One region of the Arthrobacter sp. DualSoilB13 genome, then DNA from elsewhere that is predicted to be linked to it. Evidence: riboswitches for the same ligand, from Rfam matches in the RefSeq annotation. Region 1 holds a riboswitch; each other region holds the start of a gene.
What was found. A riboswitch is a leader RNA that binds a small molecule or an ion and turns the genes downstream of it on or off. The one in region 1 is predicted to bind S-adenosylmethionine.
Positions count from the first base shown of each region.

Region 2: linked by a shared signal. The riboswitch ahead of ACZ5J0_RS17290 (DUF1737 domain-containing protein) and the one ahead of ACZ5J0_RS12405 (aminotransferase class V-fold PLP-dependent enzyme) in region 1 are both predicted to bind S-adenosylmethionine.
Region 3: linked by a shared signal. The riboswitch ahead of metX (homoserine O-acetyltransferase MetX) and the one ahead of ACZ5J0_RS12405 (aminotransferase class V-fold PLP-dependent enzyme) in region 1 are both predicted to bind S-adenosylmethionine.

Region 1 covers NZ_AP035865.1:2,694,996-2,700,101, forward strand. Annotated here, with positions in the region: gene rsgA (ribosome small subunit-dependent GTPase A) at 1-800, shown strand, start outside; gene hisN (histidinol-phosphatase) at 856-1,668, shown strand; SAM riboswitch class IV at 1,839-1,952, shown strand; gene ACZ5J0_RS12405 (aminotransferase class V-fold PLP-dependent enzyme) at 1,984-3,393, shown strand; gene ACZ5J0_RS12410 (class I SAM-dependent methyltransferase) at 3,514-4,338, shown strand; gene ACZ5J0_RS12415 (metal-dependent transcriptional regulator) at 4,348-5,061, shown strand.
Region 2 covers NZ_AP035865.1:3,745,368-3,750,473, reverse strand. Annotated here, with positions in the region: gene ACZ5J0_RS17300 (O-succinylhomoserine sulfhydrylase) at 1-923, opposite strand, end outside; gene ACZ5J0_RS17295 (rhodanese-like domain-containing protein) at 924-1,334, opposite strand; gene ACZ5J0_RS17290 (DUF1737 domain-containing protein) at 1,331-1,594, opposite strand; SAM riboswitch class IV at 1,608-1,719, opposite strand; gene ACZ5J0_RS17285 (SulP family inorganic anion transporter) at 1,806-3,506, opposite strand; gene ACZ5J0_RS17280 (NtaA/DmoA family FMN-dependent monooxygenase) at 3,660-4,988, shown strand; gene ACZ5J0_RS17275 (aromatic amino acid ammonia-lyase) at 4,988-5,106, shown strand, end outside.
Region 3 covers NZ_AP035865.1:1,414,809-1,419,914, reverse strand. Annotated here, with positions in the region: gene ACZ5J0_RS06585 (winged helix DNA-binding domain-containing protein) at 1-796, shown strand, start outside; gene ACZ5J0_RS06580 (hypothetical protein) at 878-1,327, shown strand; gene metX (homoserine O-acetyltransferase MetX) at 1,382-2,503, opposite strand; SAM riboswitch class IV at 2,519-2,635, opposite strand; gene ACZ5J0_RS06570 (bifunctional o-acetylhomoserine/o-acetylserine sulfhydrylase) at 2,798-4,114, opposite strand; gene ACZ5J0_RS06565 (VOC family protein) at 4,339-4,977, shown strand; gene ACZ5J0_RS06560 (CPBP family intramembrane glutamic endopeptidase) at 5,063-5,106, opposite strand, start outside.

The DNA of each region.
Region 1 (5,106 bases):
TTCTTCGCCGCAGCGCTGACGATACCGACCCCATAGAACGGGTAGTTGTAGCCAACGCCGATCAGCTTGTTGTGGTTGTTGCGGCGGCCAACCCGGAACCACGCACCGGGTTTATTGATCGTGCCCTGGTTGCGGCATACGACGCCGGCATCGAGCCGTTGCTGCTGATCACCAAGGCGGACGTCAAGGATCCGGCGGAGCTCCTTGCCAATTACCTGAGCTTGGACTTTCCCGTGATCATCAGCCGTACCGCTGACTCCGAGGCCGGCGGCATTGATGCCCGCTCGGATGATGGACTCTCAGCCCGGCTGGACAAGGACGCCGTATCCCAGCTCCGCTCACATCTAGGTGGCAAAGTCACCGTCATGCTGGGCCACTCGGGTGTCGGCAAATCCACCATGGTTAACGCACTGACAGGGGCGGAGCGCGCCACGGGCGGCGTCAACGCGGTGACGGGCCGTGGCCGGCACACCTCATCCTCGGCCTTGGCGCTGAAGCTGGACGACGCCCCGTCCGGCAGCTGGATTATCGATACGCCCGGCATCCGTTCCTTCGGCCTGGCGCATGTGGACCCGGACCGGATCCTCCATTCGTTCCCGGACCTTGAGCCCGGCACGGAAACCTGCGACCGGGGCTGCAAGCACAGTGCAACCGCCACCAATTGCGGGCTGGATGCATGGGTGAACGATGGCCACGCAGGACCATCAGGAGTAGCACGGTTGGCCTCCCTGCGCCGCCTGTTGGGTGCAGACCCAAGACTCGAGGCGAAAGAGACCAAGGAACTGGGCACCGTCAACTGATCGTTACCGGCTTCACGTCCCCAATGAGGCGAACGATTCAGGATAGTTTGGTGGCATGACCCATCCCGTTTCCACGTACAACGATGACCTGCGCCTGGCCCACGTCCTCGCTGATTCAGTCGATGCCCAGACCATGGATCGCTTCAAGGCACTGGACCTCAAGATCGAAACCAAGCCTGACCTCACGCCGGTCACTGACGCTGACAAGGCCGCTGAGGAAGCTATCCGCGGCCAGCTGTCCCGCTCGCGCCCACGTGATGCGGTCCTGGGCGAGGAGTTCGGCAGCAGCGGCCACGGCTCGCGCCGTTGGATCATCGACCCCATCGACGGAACCAAGAACTTCGTCCGGGGTGTTCCGGTGTGGGCAACGTTAATTGCCCTCGTGGACGAGGGCGAACCTGTGGTGGGCGTTGTGAGCGCCCCGGCATTGGGGAAACGCTGGTGGGCCGCCAAGGACATGGGCGCCTACATGGGCCGGTCCCTCGCCTCGGCCACGCGCCTCAAAGTTTCCAACGTCTCCAGTTTGGCTGACGCCTCCTTGTCCTACTCCAGCCTCTCGGGCTGGAAGGAACGCGGCAATCTTGACGAGTTCCTGGACCTCACCGAAGATGTTTGGCGCACGCGCGCCTATGGTGACTTCTGGTCGTACTGTCTCGTGGCCGAGGGCGCAGTGGACATCGCCTGCGAGCCTGAGCTGAACCTATATGACATGGCAGCACTCGTCCCCATCGTCACTGAGGCCGGTGGCCGTTTCACCTCCCTGGAAGGCGAAGACGGTCCCTTCGGCGGCAATGCACTGGCCACCAACTCGATCCTCCACTCAGAAGTCCTCAAGCGGCTCAACCCGGGCCTGGACGATCTTCTCTAGTCCTCCTGCAAACCAGCAGGAACGGAATATTCGACGGCGGCAGCCCCCTTTTGTGGGTCTCCGCCGTTTTTTATTCGACGAAGCAGGCATTTTGGCTCCGACGTAACAAAGGGCTTAACAATCGGCAGCGGCTTTGGAAGGCCCCCCGGACGTGCTTTAGCCTTTTTACAGGTCACGAGTGCCAGCGCTAAACCCCGGTTAGCTGGCCGGCAACCCTCCATTCGCGGTGGGGTGCCCCGGGTGACGACCCGGCCGGTCCGGAACGGATGCGGCAAGCGCGGATTCCCTATGGGGGTCCCTCTTGAGTGAGGTCCTATGAGCACTGTCACGTTCGACTCAAACATCATTCCGTCCTTCGCCGCAGAAACCACAGCAGAGACAGCTGCCGCTGCACGGCCGCTGGCCGCTGTTACCGGCGCCGAGTTGCAAGCGCCCCTGATTCAGGGCGGACACGTTCGCTACGCAAACCTCGACTACGGGGCATCGGCTCCGGCGTTGACCATCGTCTCGGCCTACCTCAACGAAGTCCTTCCCTACTATGCGAGTGTCCACCGCGGTGCGGGCTACGCCTCCCAGATCAGCACGTCGGTGTACGAAAATTCACGGAACATCGTCCGCGAATTCGTTGGCGGGCGGGCAGATGATTCTGTCATCTTCACCCGGAACACCACGGACTCCTTGAACCTGCTGGCCGGCTGCCTTCCGCTGATCAACGGCAAGCCCGCAGGTGAGGTCCTGTACCTGGATATCGAACACCACGCCAACCTGCTTCCGTGGCAGGGCGTCCCGCACCGCAGCGTCGTAGCGGCATCAACCTTGGCCGAGACCCTGGACAAACTCCGCGGGGAGCTGGCTCAAGGCGGTGTTAGCCTGCTTGCGGTAACCGGAGCCTCCAACGTCACCGGTGAGATCCTACCCATCGCAGAGCTTGCTTCCCTGGCCCACCAGTACGGTGCACGGATTGTGGTGGATGCCGCCCAACTCGCACCGCACCGTCGGATCAACATCACCGAGGCAGACGTGGACTACGTGGTCTTCTCCGGACACAAGCTCTACGCCCCCTTCGGTGCCGGCGTTGTGGTGGGCCGTCCCGACTGGCTCGACGCCGGCACTCCGCACCTGGCCGGTGGCGGCGCAGTCCGTGAAGCCCGATTGGACTCCGTTAGCTGGGCAGCAGGCCCTGCGCGGCACGAGGGCGGCTCGCCCAATGTTCTGGGTGCCGCAACCCTCGCCCGTGCCACCCAGGTGCTGGCCGGGTTGGACCAGGACGAGTGGCACGCCCATGAAACCGCCATCCGCTCCTACTTGGTGGAAGGCCTGGAAGCCATCGACGGCGTGACCGTGCACAAGATCTTCACAGACTCCTTGGACACCATCGGTGTGGTCAATTTCTCCGTCGAAGGATTCGACGCCGGATTGGTGGCCGCCTACCTGGCAGCAGAGCACGGCGTGGGCCTGCGGGACGGCCGCTTCTGCGCCCACCCGCTCCTCAAGCGCCTGGGGCTCCCGTCTGGCTCTCTGCGTGCCAGCTTCGGCGTCGGCTCCCGGTTGGAGGACGCTTCCAGGCTGCTCGCAGGCATCCAAGGGCTCAAGCGCGACGGATTGGGTTGGGACTACGTGGTGGACGAGGGCCGATGGGTTCCCGCCAATGACCACCGCACCTACCCCGAATGGGCGCCCAACACTCCGGGCACTGCGGGAGCAGCTCCCTGCACAGTCGACTAGAAAACACACAGTCGACTAGAAACACTGTGGACCAGGCACACTGTGGACCAGGCGTAACGGCCGCTGCGGTAAATTCGTAGGGTACCCACTGGCCATCCTGTGAAGGAGTTCTGCGTGTCCCTGCGTCCCCCGGGCGCCGCAAACGGTGCGGCCGGCATTCCCGGACCCGCTGGACCGCGAGGTCCCAAGCTCCACGCTGCCCGTCGGCGCGAACTCGGCCAGAGCTTCCAGGACGGCGGAGAACACTATGACCGTGTGCGTCCTGGCTACCCACGGGACTCCCTGGATTGGCTCGTTCCTCCCGCGGCAAGGTCGGCGGCCGACCTCGGCGCGGGCACGGGAAAATTCACGGCACTCCTTATCCAGCGCGGACTGGCGGTCACCGCCGTCGATCCTTCCACGGACATGCTGGAGCAACTGCGAAAAAGCTACCCCCTCGTCAACGCGCTGGAGGGAACGGCAGAGGGAACTGGACTGACGGACTCAGCATTCGACGTCGTCAGCGTTGCCCAAGCCTGGCATTGGTGTGAGCCCATGGCAGCGAGCACGGAGATCTCCCGGATCCTGCGTCCGCACGGAGTCCTGGGGCTGATCTGGAATCAGTTGGACACGTCTATTCCCTGGGTACACCGCCTTTCCCGCATCATGCATGCAGGCGATGTCCACAAGCCTGGCTTCCGGCCAGTCATTGGCCCGGAGTTTGGTGGTTTGGAAAGCCACCTGACCCAGTGGGAGGATGCCCTGACTCCTGAGGACATCATGGAACTCACCAAATCCCGCAGCTACTATCTCCGAGCCAACGACGCCACCCGGGCTAAGGTCATGCACAACCTGGAGTGGTACCTCCATGACCACCTCGGTCATGCCCCAGGTGAAACCATCGGGTTGCCCTACATGACGCAAACCTGGCGGGCGTTCAAGATTCAGGGTCCGGCGCCACGGTAGGCTTGGGGTGTGAAGACCAGTACGCCCTCCTCCTCGATTGAGGACTACGTCAAGGTCATCTACTCCTACACGGAGTGGCAGGACAAGCCGATTACGTCATCCCAGCTCGCCCTGCGCCTCGGGGTGGCAAATTCCTCAGTGTCGGAGATGGTGCGCAAACTCAAGGACCAGGGTTTGGTTGATCACCAGCCCTATAGCGCCATCAGACTGACCCCTGAAGGCATGCGGCTCGCCCTCTCCATGGTGCGCCGGCACCGGCTCATTGAGACGTACCTTGTTGAGGAACTCGGATACAGCTGGGACGAAGTCCACGACGAAGCCGAGATGTTGGAACATGCGGTGTCCGATACCTTCATCGAACGCATGTCCGCCAAGCTTGGCCATCCTGTCCGGGACCCGCACGGGGACCCGATACCTTCGGCCGATGGATCGGTTGAGCTGCCGCACGCCTACCGAATGATCGAGTTGGATCAGGGCCACTCGGGTCGCATCACACGAATCAGCGACGAAAATCCGGACCTCCTGCGCTACCTTGCCTCGGAGGAGATCTCCCTGGACGCACCGGTGGAAGTGGTGGGGCGTAAACCCTTTGGCGGAGCTTTGGTAGTGCGCATCGGCAGCGGCTCCCGTGGCCGGGAATTCGATCTCGCGGATGAAATCACGTCAGCTCTGTGGGTCCAGAGCTCCGAGACGCACGAAGGCTGCGTTCTTCCCGCCCGCTGAGTCCGTTCGCGCCTGATCCCGTTCGCGTCTGAGCCCGTGCGCGCC
Region 2 (5,106 bases), 1.1 Mb from region 1:
TTCATCTGCTTCGCCGCAAGTTCGTACTGCGGGTGAGACTTTAACAGCGGGTACTTAACCCAGCTGATGTCGGGTTGCTGCTCGAGCCACTCTGCGATCTTCAACGCGGATGCCGAGCTGTGGTTTACACGCAGTCCGATGGTCTCCAAGCCCTTGGTCAGCACCCAGGCGTTGAACGCGGATAGTGAAGGGCCGGTGTGCCGCATGAGTTGCTTGACGGGGCCGTCGATGAGTTCTTTGGTGCCCAGGATCGCGCCGCCAAGGACGCGTCCCTGGCCGTCGATGTGCTTGGTGCCGGAGTAAACAATGACGTCCGCTCCCAGCTCACCGCAGCGTTGTAGCAGGGGCGTGGCAAAGACGTTGTCCACCACCACGGTGGCCCCGGCAGCATGCGCCAGTTCGCTGACCGCAGCGATGTCCACGATCTCCTGCATGGGGTTGGACGGAGATTCGAAGAAGACCGCGGTAGTGGGCTCGGAGAGGGCTTCGCGCCACTGCTCCAAGTCCGGGCCGTCTACGAAGACCGTGTGAACGCCCCACCGTGGCAGGATCTCATTGAGGATCACAAAGCAGGAACCGAACAGGGAACGGGCGGCAACCACGCGGTCACCGGCAGCCAGCAGGGCACCCAAGGCAGTGAAGACCGCGGACATACCTGACGCAGTCGCAAAGCAGGCTTCGGTTCCTTCGAGCAGGCGCAGCCGCTCCTGGAACGTTGCAACGGAAGGGTTGCCGTAGCGGGAGTAAACGAAACGTTCGTCCTCACCGGTGAAGGCGCGCTCGGCGGCAGCAGCGGATTCGTAGACGAAACCGGAGTTCAGAAAAACGGGCTCGGACGTTTCCTGGAAGTTGGTACGGTCAAGGCCACCGCGGACGGCCTGGGTATCAGGGCTCCACCCGGCGGCATCGGGATTAAAAGTCACTTACTCAGTCCCCAGATTCGTCGGCAGGCCACGGTTCTTCCAACCGTTGACGGTGCGCTCACCATAGCGGTCCGGTTCACCTTCAAAGCCCTCCAAGACGTTGTAGGCAGTGAAACCGGCTTGCGTGGCGGCGATGGCTGCGGAGATGGAGCGCTGGCCGGAACGGCATAGGAACACCAGCTCAACGCCGTGGTCCTCGGGTGCCTGCTGACGCAAGTCCTCGATGAAGCGGGAGTTGGGGATGCCGCCGGCGAGGTTCCACTGGATGAACAGGGGATCGTTTTCCGTGGCTTTGGTGTCGGGGATACCGATGTGGGCCCACTCGCCCTCGGTGCGGACGTCCACCAGGATGGCACCTTCTTCGAGTTTGGCCCACGCATCCTGCGGGGTCAGGTCACCTGCGTAGCTCATGCGTGTCCCTCGAATGCTTCGTCGTCGTCGCTCTCAAGCTGGTCAACGGCACTGGCAACGGCGGCATCGGCATTGGCGATCGCGGCGGGCAGCACCACTGCTTGGGCAACGATGACGTCGGTGCCGTTGAACGTGGCAGCCGGGCTGCCATGGAGCACATAGCCCTCCGCGAGGGCGCTGTGGATCCGCTCGCAGAAATCACGGGTGTCCGGGCCAGTAATCAGGCGATAGGAAAGTTTTTCTTCAGTAGGTTCAGGCATAGCTGGTGCTCCTCAGTCACGCTTGCAGTTCGAGTTGTCGATACGCCGAGTAGTCACCTGAGGCACCCCGCCGGAGAGAGGGTTGCCGACCAGCAAGTCAGGGCTTCGCGCTGGTACTCATTACTCAAGAAAAACGTAACATCCGCGGGCCTCGGGCTGCACTTGCGGGCTGGTGTCCGGCCGTCATGTTGCGTAATCGGCGGTGCTTCCCTTATGCGTTTTTCAGTGCGCGCACGGCTGCGCCCACAGTGGGGAAGAAGTGCTCGGGCGTAAAACGGGCTGCAGTGCCCAGGCGGAGTAGTTTGTCTTTGACAGGCCCCTTCAGTTCGGCGAACACTAAATCCACGCCTTTGCGGGCCAGCCATTCGTCCAATGTGACCAGGTCATCCAGCGCCGTAGTGTCGATCCCGGTGATGGGCTCCGCGGCGAGGATGACATGGGTAACCGGATCCGCGGTCTCCTCCGGGGCTTCGTCCAGTTGCTCCCGGACAAAGGCAGCTAGGACCTGCCCATTACCGAAGAACAGGGGCGCATCAAAGCGGAGGATGAGGAGTCCGGGGATGCGCTCGCCTTCGGGGTGCCGCTCCAGATCGTGATAGCCAGGGAGCCCTTCTTCGGCGCCGAGTTCTGTCCGGTACGGATCCCAGGCCCGCCGAACAAAGTCCAAAAGCGCCAAGGCAATGGCCACCACGATTCCCTGCAGTACCCCAACGGTGAGGACGCCCAGGAACGCAGCCAGCATGACCACGGATTCGCTTCGGCTCAGGCTGAAGAGCCGCCTAACACCGGCGGGGTCGGCCAAGGCAATTGCCGCAGCGATGACGACGGCCGCCAGGGTGGCCGAAGGCAGGTACCCGGTCACTCCGGGAGCCAGCAGCATGAAAGCCAGAACCAGCACCGCACCAACCACCCCGGTCATCTGGGATTTGGCGCCGGCGTCCACAGCCACGGGCGTCCGCGAGGTACTGCCGGATATAGGGAACCCGCCCAGCAAGCCGGTGGCTGCGTTGGCTGCCCCCAACGCCGCCATCTCCCGGTTGCCCGAGACTCTCTTTCCCTCCTTCGCTGCCAATGTCTGGGACAGGACGCCAGTGTCTGCGAAAGCCATGAGGGCAATACCGGCCGCAGCGGGAAGCAGCATCAGAGCGTCAGCCCAGCCAATGCCGCCGAGCGCGGGCATCGGCAGCCCCTGCGGCAAAACCCCGGTGACCTTGACGTCGTCGTTCAGGCCCCAAACAGCCGTTGCAACGCACGAGCCGACCACCGCCAGCAGGACGCCGGGTACCTTCCACTTCAGCAGCCGCGGGATCCAAATGAGGGCCAGGGAACCGACGCCTAGCAGCAGCGCGGTGACATTGACCCCGCCGCCCAGCAACCCGGTGGTGACCTTCGCGAGCTTTTGCCAGATGTCGCCGTCGGCCTCTATCCCCAGGAACGCCGGAAGCTGCGATAACGCCACCAGCAAGGCGATTCCGTTCAGGTATCCGAGCCTGATGGGTTTGGACAGCAGCCCGGTGATGGCACCGAGATTCAGGGCGGAGCCCGCGAGCATGATCACCCCGATCAACACAGCCAACAGCCCGGCGAGTGCCACCGATCTCTCACTACTGCCGGCTGCGAGCGGAACAATAGCTGCGGCAATCATGGGGGCAAGGGATGAATCGGGTCCCAGGACCAAAATGCGCGAAGGCCCCACCACGGCGTAAACCAGCAACGGAATCACCGTGGCGTAGAGCCCTGTGACGGGTGGCAAACCGGCCGCCTGCGCGTAGGCCATGCCCGCAGGCACCAGCAGGGCAAAGAGCGCAGCACCCGCCACGGCGTCGTGCCGCAGCCATTCACGTTTGTACCCCTTGAGTGCCCAGACGCCCCAAAGGCGGTCCTTGGCGGAAGTGCGGGTGGCTGAACTCATACAGCGATCATTCCGGACGCATGGTGTTTGCGGAACAAGGCGAACGCCGTATGTGGAAATCCATACCGTCATGGGCGGGGCCCAAATGTGACGTCCCGGGAGCATAATTGACCCAGTACGACCCCCTGTAACTTCGCATGAAATCAGGTCGCGGTGAACGGACAAAGCAGTTCTACACTCAAGCCCATGCTGCACTTTGGATGGTTCGTGGGCCACGGTTTCGGTGTCCAGGGTTGGGGGACTCCCGGCTATGGCCTGGGCTACGACTGGAAGAAACCCGCCCTCTATCAGGAGGCCGTCCGGGCGTTTGAGCGATCCGGCTTGGACCTGTTCATCATTGAAGATTCCCTCACCGTTCCGGACACCTATGGGGGTACGGCCGAGGTTTCCTTGGCCCACGCCTCGTTTGCACCTAAGCACGATCCCCTTGCCTTGGTCCCGTACCTTCTCTCCGCCACGGAGCACCTCGGAATCGTGCCCACGGTCAGCGCTTCCTTCTACCCGCCCTTCACCGCCGCCAGGCTCCTGGCCACGCTGCAACACTTTTCAGAAGGACAGCTCGGCTGGAACGTCGTCACCTCCGGCAGCGACCTCGCCGCACAGAACTATGGGCTGGACCAGCAGATTGAACACGATCTCCGCTATGAGAAAGCGGAGGAGTTCGTGGACGTCGTTAGGCGCCTTTGGCGGAGTTGGGAACCTGGGGCCGTGCTTGAGGATGTTGAAGCCGGGGTGTTCGCGGACCATAACAAAGTGCACCCCATCAACCACCAAGGAGACTTTTTCAAGGTCAGAGGCCCGTTGAACACGGCGCCCCTGCCTGAGGAACCTGTGCTGGTTCAGGCTGGTGCCTCGCCCCGGGGCAAGGCATTCGCGGGCGGCCATGCCGACGTCGCCATTGCCCTCGCTCGTGGGGTTGACGGGATGAAGTCCTACCGTGACTCCATCCGCGCGGAAGCTGCGAAGGCCGGCCGAAATCCCGATGACGTCAAGGTACTTTTCGTCCTGAAGCCCACCGTTGTTGGTTCTACAGCCGAGGCACAGGAGCTGCGGGCGCAGCGGCGTGAACTCACCCAGAGAGACATCGACAGCCAGCTCAACTCGATCTCCTACCTCTCCGTCATCGACTTCAAGCAGTTCGACCTCGACGCTCCGTTGCCCGAGCTGAGCACCAACAGCAACCAAGGCACATTGGAACACTTCGCCAAGGCTGCCCCTCCAGGTTCCACCCTTCGCCAGATCCTCGAGGCACGCAGCGGCGGAGCAGGCGACTCGATCATCGGCACGGCTGGCGAAATCGCTGACTACCTGGAGGAAACAGGCTCCGCCGTGGGCGGCGATGGGTTCCTGTTCTCCGGCTTCGTGGACCCGGTAACAGTGCACAGCGTGCTGGACAAGCTGACGCCGGAACTGAGGCGTCGCGGGCTGTTGAGGAAGAGTTACGGCAACGGCGGGTTTCGGCAAAACCTCCTGGACTTCTGATGGTGCCCGGAAAGCCGCAGACCCTGGTGATCGGATCGTCTCCGGTGCTGGCTGCGGACGTGGCCCGGGCGGCGGCAGACCCGAGGTTTCATGTGAAACTCAACCAAGATGCGTTGTC
Region 3 (5,106 bases), 1.3 Mb from region 1:
AAGCGGCCGGATCCTGGCCGCGGCCGTGGCGGACGGGGCCCACAAAACGCGGGAGGAACTGGCCGCAGTCCTGGGACAAGCCGGCTTCCCCAGCAAGGGCCTGGGCTTCATCTATCACCTCATGCACGCAGAAATCAGCCGTGTCCTGGTCAGCGGCTCCCCCGTCCGTTCCGCCGGCGGCGCCCTGAAACAAACGTATGCCTTGTTCGAGGAACGCGTTCCCGGGTTCCTAACCTCACCGTTGGCCGGGGAGGATCGTGAACAGGCACTTGGGCAATTGGCGCTGCGATACTTCAGCAGCCGGGGCCCCGCAACAGTCAAAGACTGTGCGGTGTGGTCCGGGTTGACCATGAAAGACGTGAAGCGGGGAATCGATGTGGCTGAGGAGATCTCCCCCGGGAGCCTGGGCACTGTTCACTTTGATGGCCTGGAGTTTTATCTGGCATCTGAAGAAGTGGGGGCTCTCACCAACGGCCACCATTCTTCAGCGATCCAGGACGGCGGGCTCCCCCGCCTGGACCTCATCCAGTGCTACGACGAATACGTGATGGGCTACTCACAGTCCCGGCACTTCCTTGGTGGAACGGCTCCCTACTTCCCCGAGGACAACGGACCCATGCACGTGGTCCTGGTGGACGGCAGGCTGGCCGGATGGTGGCGCCACGGTTTCTCCGGAGGGGCCTGCGAACTCGATGTCCGCATGAACCGGCCGGCAACTGCGGAAGAGCAGGACGCCTTGCAGGCCGAGGCGGATCGTTACGGCCTGTTCCTGGGCATGGAGACCAAGCTGGTGTGAAATAGCCGGGGCTTGTTCCGGGAGACGGGCCGCGTCCAGGTGGCAGGACTAAGCTGGGTTAAGACCTAGGAGGCCTGCACTGTGAACAATCTGATCTTCTGGATCATCGTCTGCTCGTGGCTGATTCCCCTCGGAATCCGCATGTACAACCGCTCCCGGGCGCGCCGGATCCAGAACGACACCTTCCGCGGCCCGGGGTACCCGCCGCAGAACCTGCCGGGCCCGGGGTATCCGCCGCAGAATTACCAGCAGCAGGAGTACCCGGGACAGGGCTACCCCGGGCAAAGGTACCCTTCGCCGGGCTACCCGGGCTACCCGTCCGAGCCCACCGTCATCCGCCCTGTGGATGACGCGCCGCAGTCCGTGCCGCCGTCGAACCCGTCCTCCCCCACCCCGTTCGCCTCGACGAGCGGGTCCGAGCCGCAAGGATACCGGGCTCGCAAGCTGGCCGAGCTGGATACAAAATTCAGCAACGGCGAGATCGCCATGGAGGATTACATGCGGCAGCGCGGCGAGATCATGAATGGCTGAACTGCCTGGCATCGGACGTTCCTTGCCGTTTAAGCAGGGTCAGCACACCAGCGTTTAGGCGAAAAACGCTTCGCGGAGCTGGGCTGAGAGCTGGCCGATTTCGGTGAGGAAGCCATCATGGCCGATCGGCGCTTCAATGACGTGGACCGGCACCTCGCCAGGCAGCGCAGCGGCCAGTTCCCGGGACTGGGCCGGGAAGTAGAGCCTGTCACTGTCCACTGCCGCCACGAAGAACTCCGCCGTGGCACCCGAAAGCGCCGCTTCCAACGATCCGCGCCCCCTGGTGACGTCGTGGGACATCAGTGCCTCGGTGATGGCGATGTAGCTGTTGGCGTCAAAGCGGCGGACCAGTTTGGTTCCTTGGTGGTCCAGGTAGCTTTCCACCTGATACCGGCCCCGCTCGCCCAATGCTGCGGCGGCGAGCGGAGTCTCCTGGTGCTGGGCTTGCCGGCCAAAGCGGACGTCCAGCTCCAGTGCCGAGCGGTAGGTGATGTGGGCGATGCGCCGGGCCAAAGCCAAACCGTGCTCAGGCGCGGGGCCACCGTAGTAGTCGCCGTTGTTGAAATTCGGGTCCTGCCTGATGGCCAGGGTTTGTGCTTGGGCAAAAGCAATCTGCTCGGCCGTGCTGTAGGCGCCTACTGCGATGACTGCGCAGCGTTTGACCCGATGGGGGTATGTCACAGCCCACTCAAGGGCGCGTGCGCCGCCCATGGATCCGCCCAATACGGCGTGCCAGGCGTCGATTCCCAGGGTATCGGCGAGGCGCGACTCTGCCTCTGTGCTGTCGCGCAGGGTGACCAGCGGGAATCGCGAGCCCCACGGGCGTCCGTCCGGGGCTTCGGATGATGGACCGGTGCTGCCGTAACAGCCGCCCACGATGTTGATGGAGATGACAAAGAACTTGTTGGTGTCGATGGTGGCACCCGGACCAACGAGTTGCTCCCACCATCCTTCCTCGTCCGTGGCTCCGCGGGCTACGTGCGTACTGCCGGTGAGTGCGTGCTGGATGAGCACCGCGTTGGAGGCATCCGCGTTCAGCTGCCCCCAGGTCTCATAGGCGAGTACGACGTCGGGGAGGAATCCGCCGGCTTCAAGTTCCAGTGGGCCTATGCCGGCGTACTTGACGGTTCCATCTTCTTCTCCGGATTTTGGAAGGGCTGTAGCAGTAATGGTCATTCCTTTGACACCTTAACCTCGCGCTTGCCCGTCGCCTTGCGTGCGAACAGGCCAGGTCTTCACCCGGGGCACCCCACCGCGGAGGAGGGTTGCCGGCCAGCAAGCCGGGGCTGTGTGCTGGCACTCATGACCTAATACGAAGAGTCTAGGAAACACAGGGGGGTTCTGGCGAAGAATGTGACAACAGTGTGACGGTCAAAGGTCATTTCGTTCGCCTACGAGCACCGCCACTGCCGCCCGGCGAATTTTCGTCGGCGCGGGCGGCAGTCGGTCTGGTGCGTTGGGCCGTGGGCGTCAGGCGCCCTTGGCAGCCCGGAATCCGGCTTCGAGGTCCGCGATGATGTCATCTACGTGCTCGATACCGACGGACAAGCGCACCAGGCCCGGGTTGACGCCCGCAACAAGTTGCTGCTCCGCGGTCAGCTGACTGTGCGTCGTCGACGCCGGGTGGATGACCAGCGAGCGGACGTCACCTATGTTGGCAACGTGCGAGTGCAGTTCCAGACCATCCACAAAACGCTTGCCCGCTTCCACGCCACCCTTGATGTTGAAGGCAACGATTGCCCCCGTGCCCTTGGGTCCGTACTTCCGGCCACGGTCATACCACGGGCTGGATGGCAGGCCCGCGTAGGCGACCGATTCGACGTCGTCGTGGCTTTCAAGCCACTCAGCCACCTTGGTGGCGTTCGCTACGTGACGCTCCACGCGCAGGCTCAAGGTCTCCAACCCCTGGGCAATGAGGAAGGCGTTGAACGGAGACACGGCCGAGCCGAGATCACGAAGCAACTGGACGCGGGCCTTGAGGATGTAGGAGAGGTTGGCACCCAACGCACCGTCCTTGCCGAGGTCCCTGGCGTAAACCAGCCCGTTGTAGCTGGGGTCCGGGGTGTTGAAGCCGGGGAAGCGTTCCGGGTCCTTGCCGAAGTCGAAGTTGCCGGAGTCCACAATCACACCGGCAATTGCGGAACCGTGACCGCCCAGATACTTGGTTGCCGAGTGGACCACAATGTCAGCGCCCCACTCGATGGGACGAATGAGGTACGGCGTTGACAGGGTGTTGTCCACGATCAGGGGCACGCCGGCCTCGTGGGCGACGCGTGCGATGCCCTCGATGTCCAGCACGTCCTGCCGAGGGTTGGAGACAACCTCGCCGAAGAACAGCTTGGTGTTCGGCTGGACGGCGTCACGCCACTGATCCAGGTTGTCCGGGTCCTCCACGAAGGTGACTGAGATGCCGAATTTCTTCAGAGTGTGTGCAAGCAAGTTGTAGGTGCCGCCGTACAGGCTGGGGCTCGCCACGATGTGGTCGCCGGCCTCAGCGATGTTCAGGATGGCGAACGTCTCCGCGGCTTGTCCTGAGCTAAGCAGGAGTGCTCCCAGGCCACCTTCCAGGCTCGCGATCCGCTGCTCCACGGCATCCTGCGTCGGGTTGCCGATCCGGGTGTAGATGGGTGCGAGCTCCGCCAGGGCGAAGCGGTTGGCAGCGCTCTCGGCACTGGGGAACACGAAGGACGTGGTCTGGTAGATGGGAAGCGAGCGCGCTCCGGTGGCTGAGTCCGGCTCCTGGCCTGCGTGGATTTGGCGGGTTTCGAAAGACCATCCTTGGGACATGGAGTTCTCCTGTTCGTGACGCATGGGTTTGGCAGCAGTGTGGTGCAGCTGAACTGGGGCCAGTCTAGGAACTGTCCGGAAGTCAGAACAGCTTTATGACGCCGATGGAATCTTTCGGTCTCTTCGCGTCCTCGCATGACGCCCATAGCGAAAATTACACAGATCCCACCTTAGTTAGGCTTGACTTAGCTGAGACACTGATCACAAAGTGCCAAGATGAAGCCATGCGCATGGATCACGTCTCTTACGCCTGTGAACGAGATGGCCTTTTGGCCACTACCGAACGAATTTCCGCGGCATTGGGAGTGGACGCTGTCCGGGGCGGAGTGCACCCGCGCTTCGGTACCCGGAACATGATCATTCCCCTCGCGGATAACAAATACCTGGAAGTTGTGGAGGTCCTGGACCACCCTGCTTCCGACAAAGCACCCTTTGGCCAAGCCGTCCGTGCACGGTCGGCTGCCGGTGGAGGTTGGATGGGCTGGTGCGTCGCCGTTGATGACCTCGCCCCGTTCGAGGACCGCCTTGGCCGCTCCGCCGTTCCGGGCAACCGCAAGTTCCCTGACGGCCGCGAATTGGTGTGGCAGCAGATTGGTATCCTCGGCTTGATCGCCGATCCCCAGGTGCCGTACCTGCTCAAGTGGGAGGGCGACCCCTCACTTCACCCGTCCAGGATTTACGAGAGCGACGTCAAGATGTCCAGCCTCACCATTGCGGGCTCGGCTGAACGCGTCACCGAGTGGTTGGGTGAGCCGGTGGAAAAGCCGCTTGAGGATGTCGCAGTCCAGTGGATGGCACCGCACGGCACCCCCGGCATCCTGGCTGTCACTTTCGAAACCGCTACTGGAGCCGTCACCATCTAAAGCAGTTCCATCCAAACTTCGGCCGCCATCAGCGGGTGCCAATGACGTCACCCAGCGATGGCGGCCGAATACCTTTAACACCCCTCTAACCGAGGCCTATCGCCTTGCCGAACAGGCTGAAACCTACGA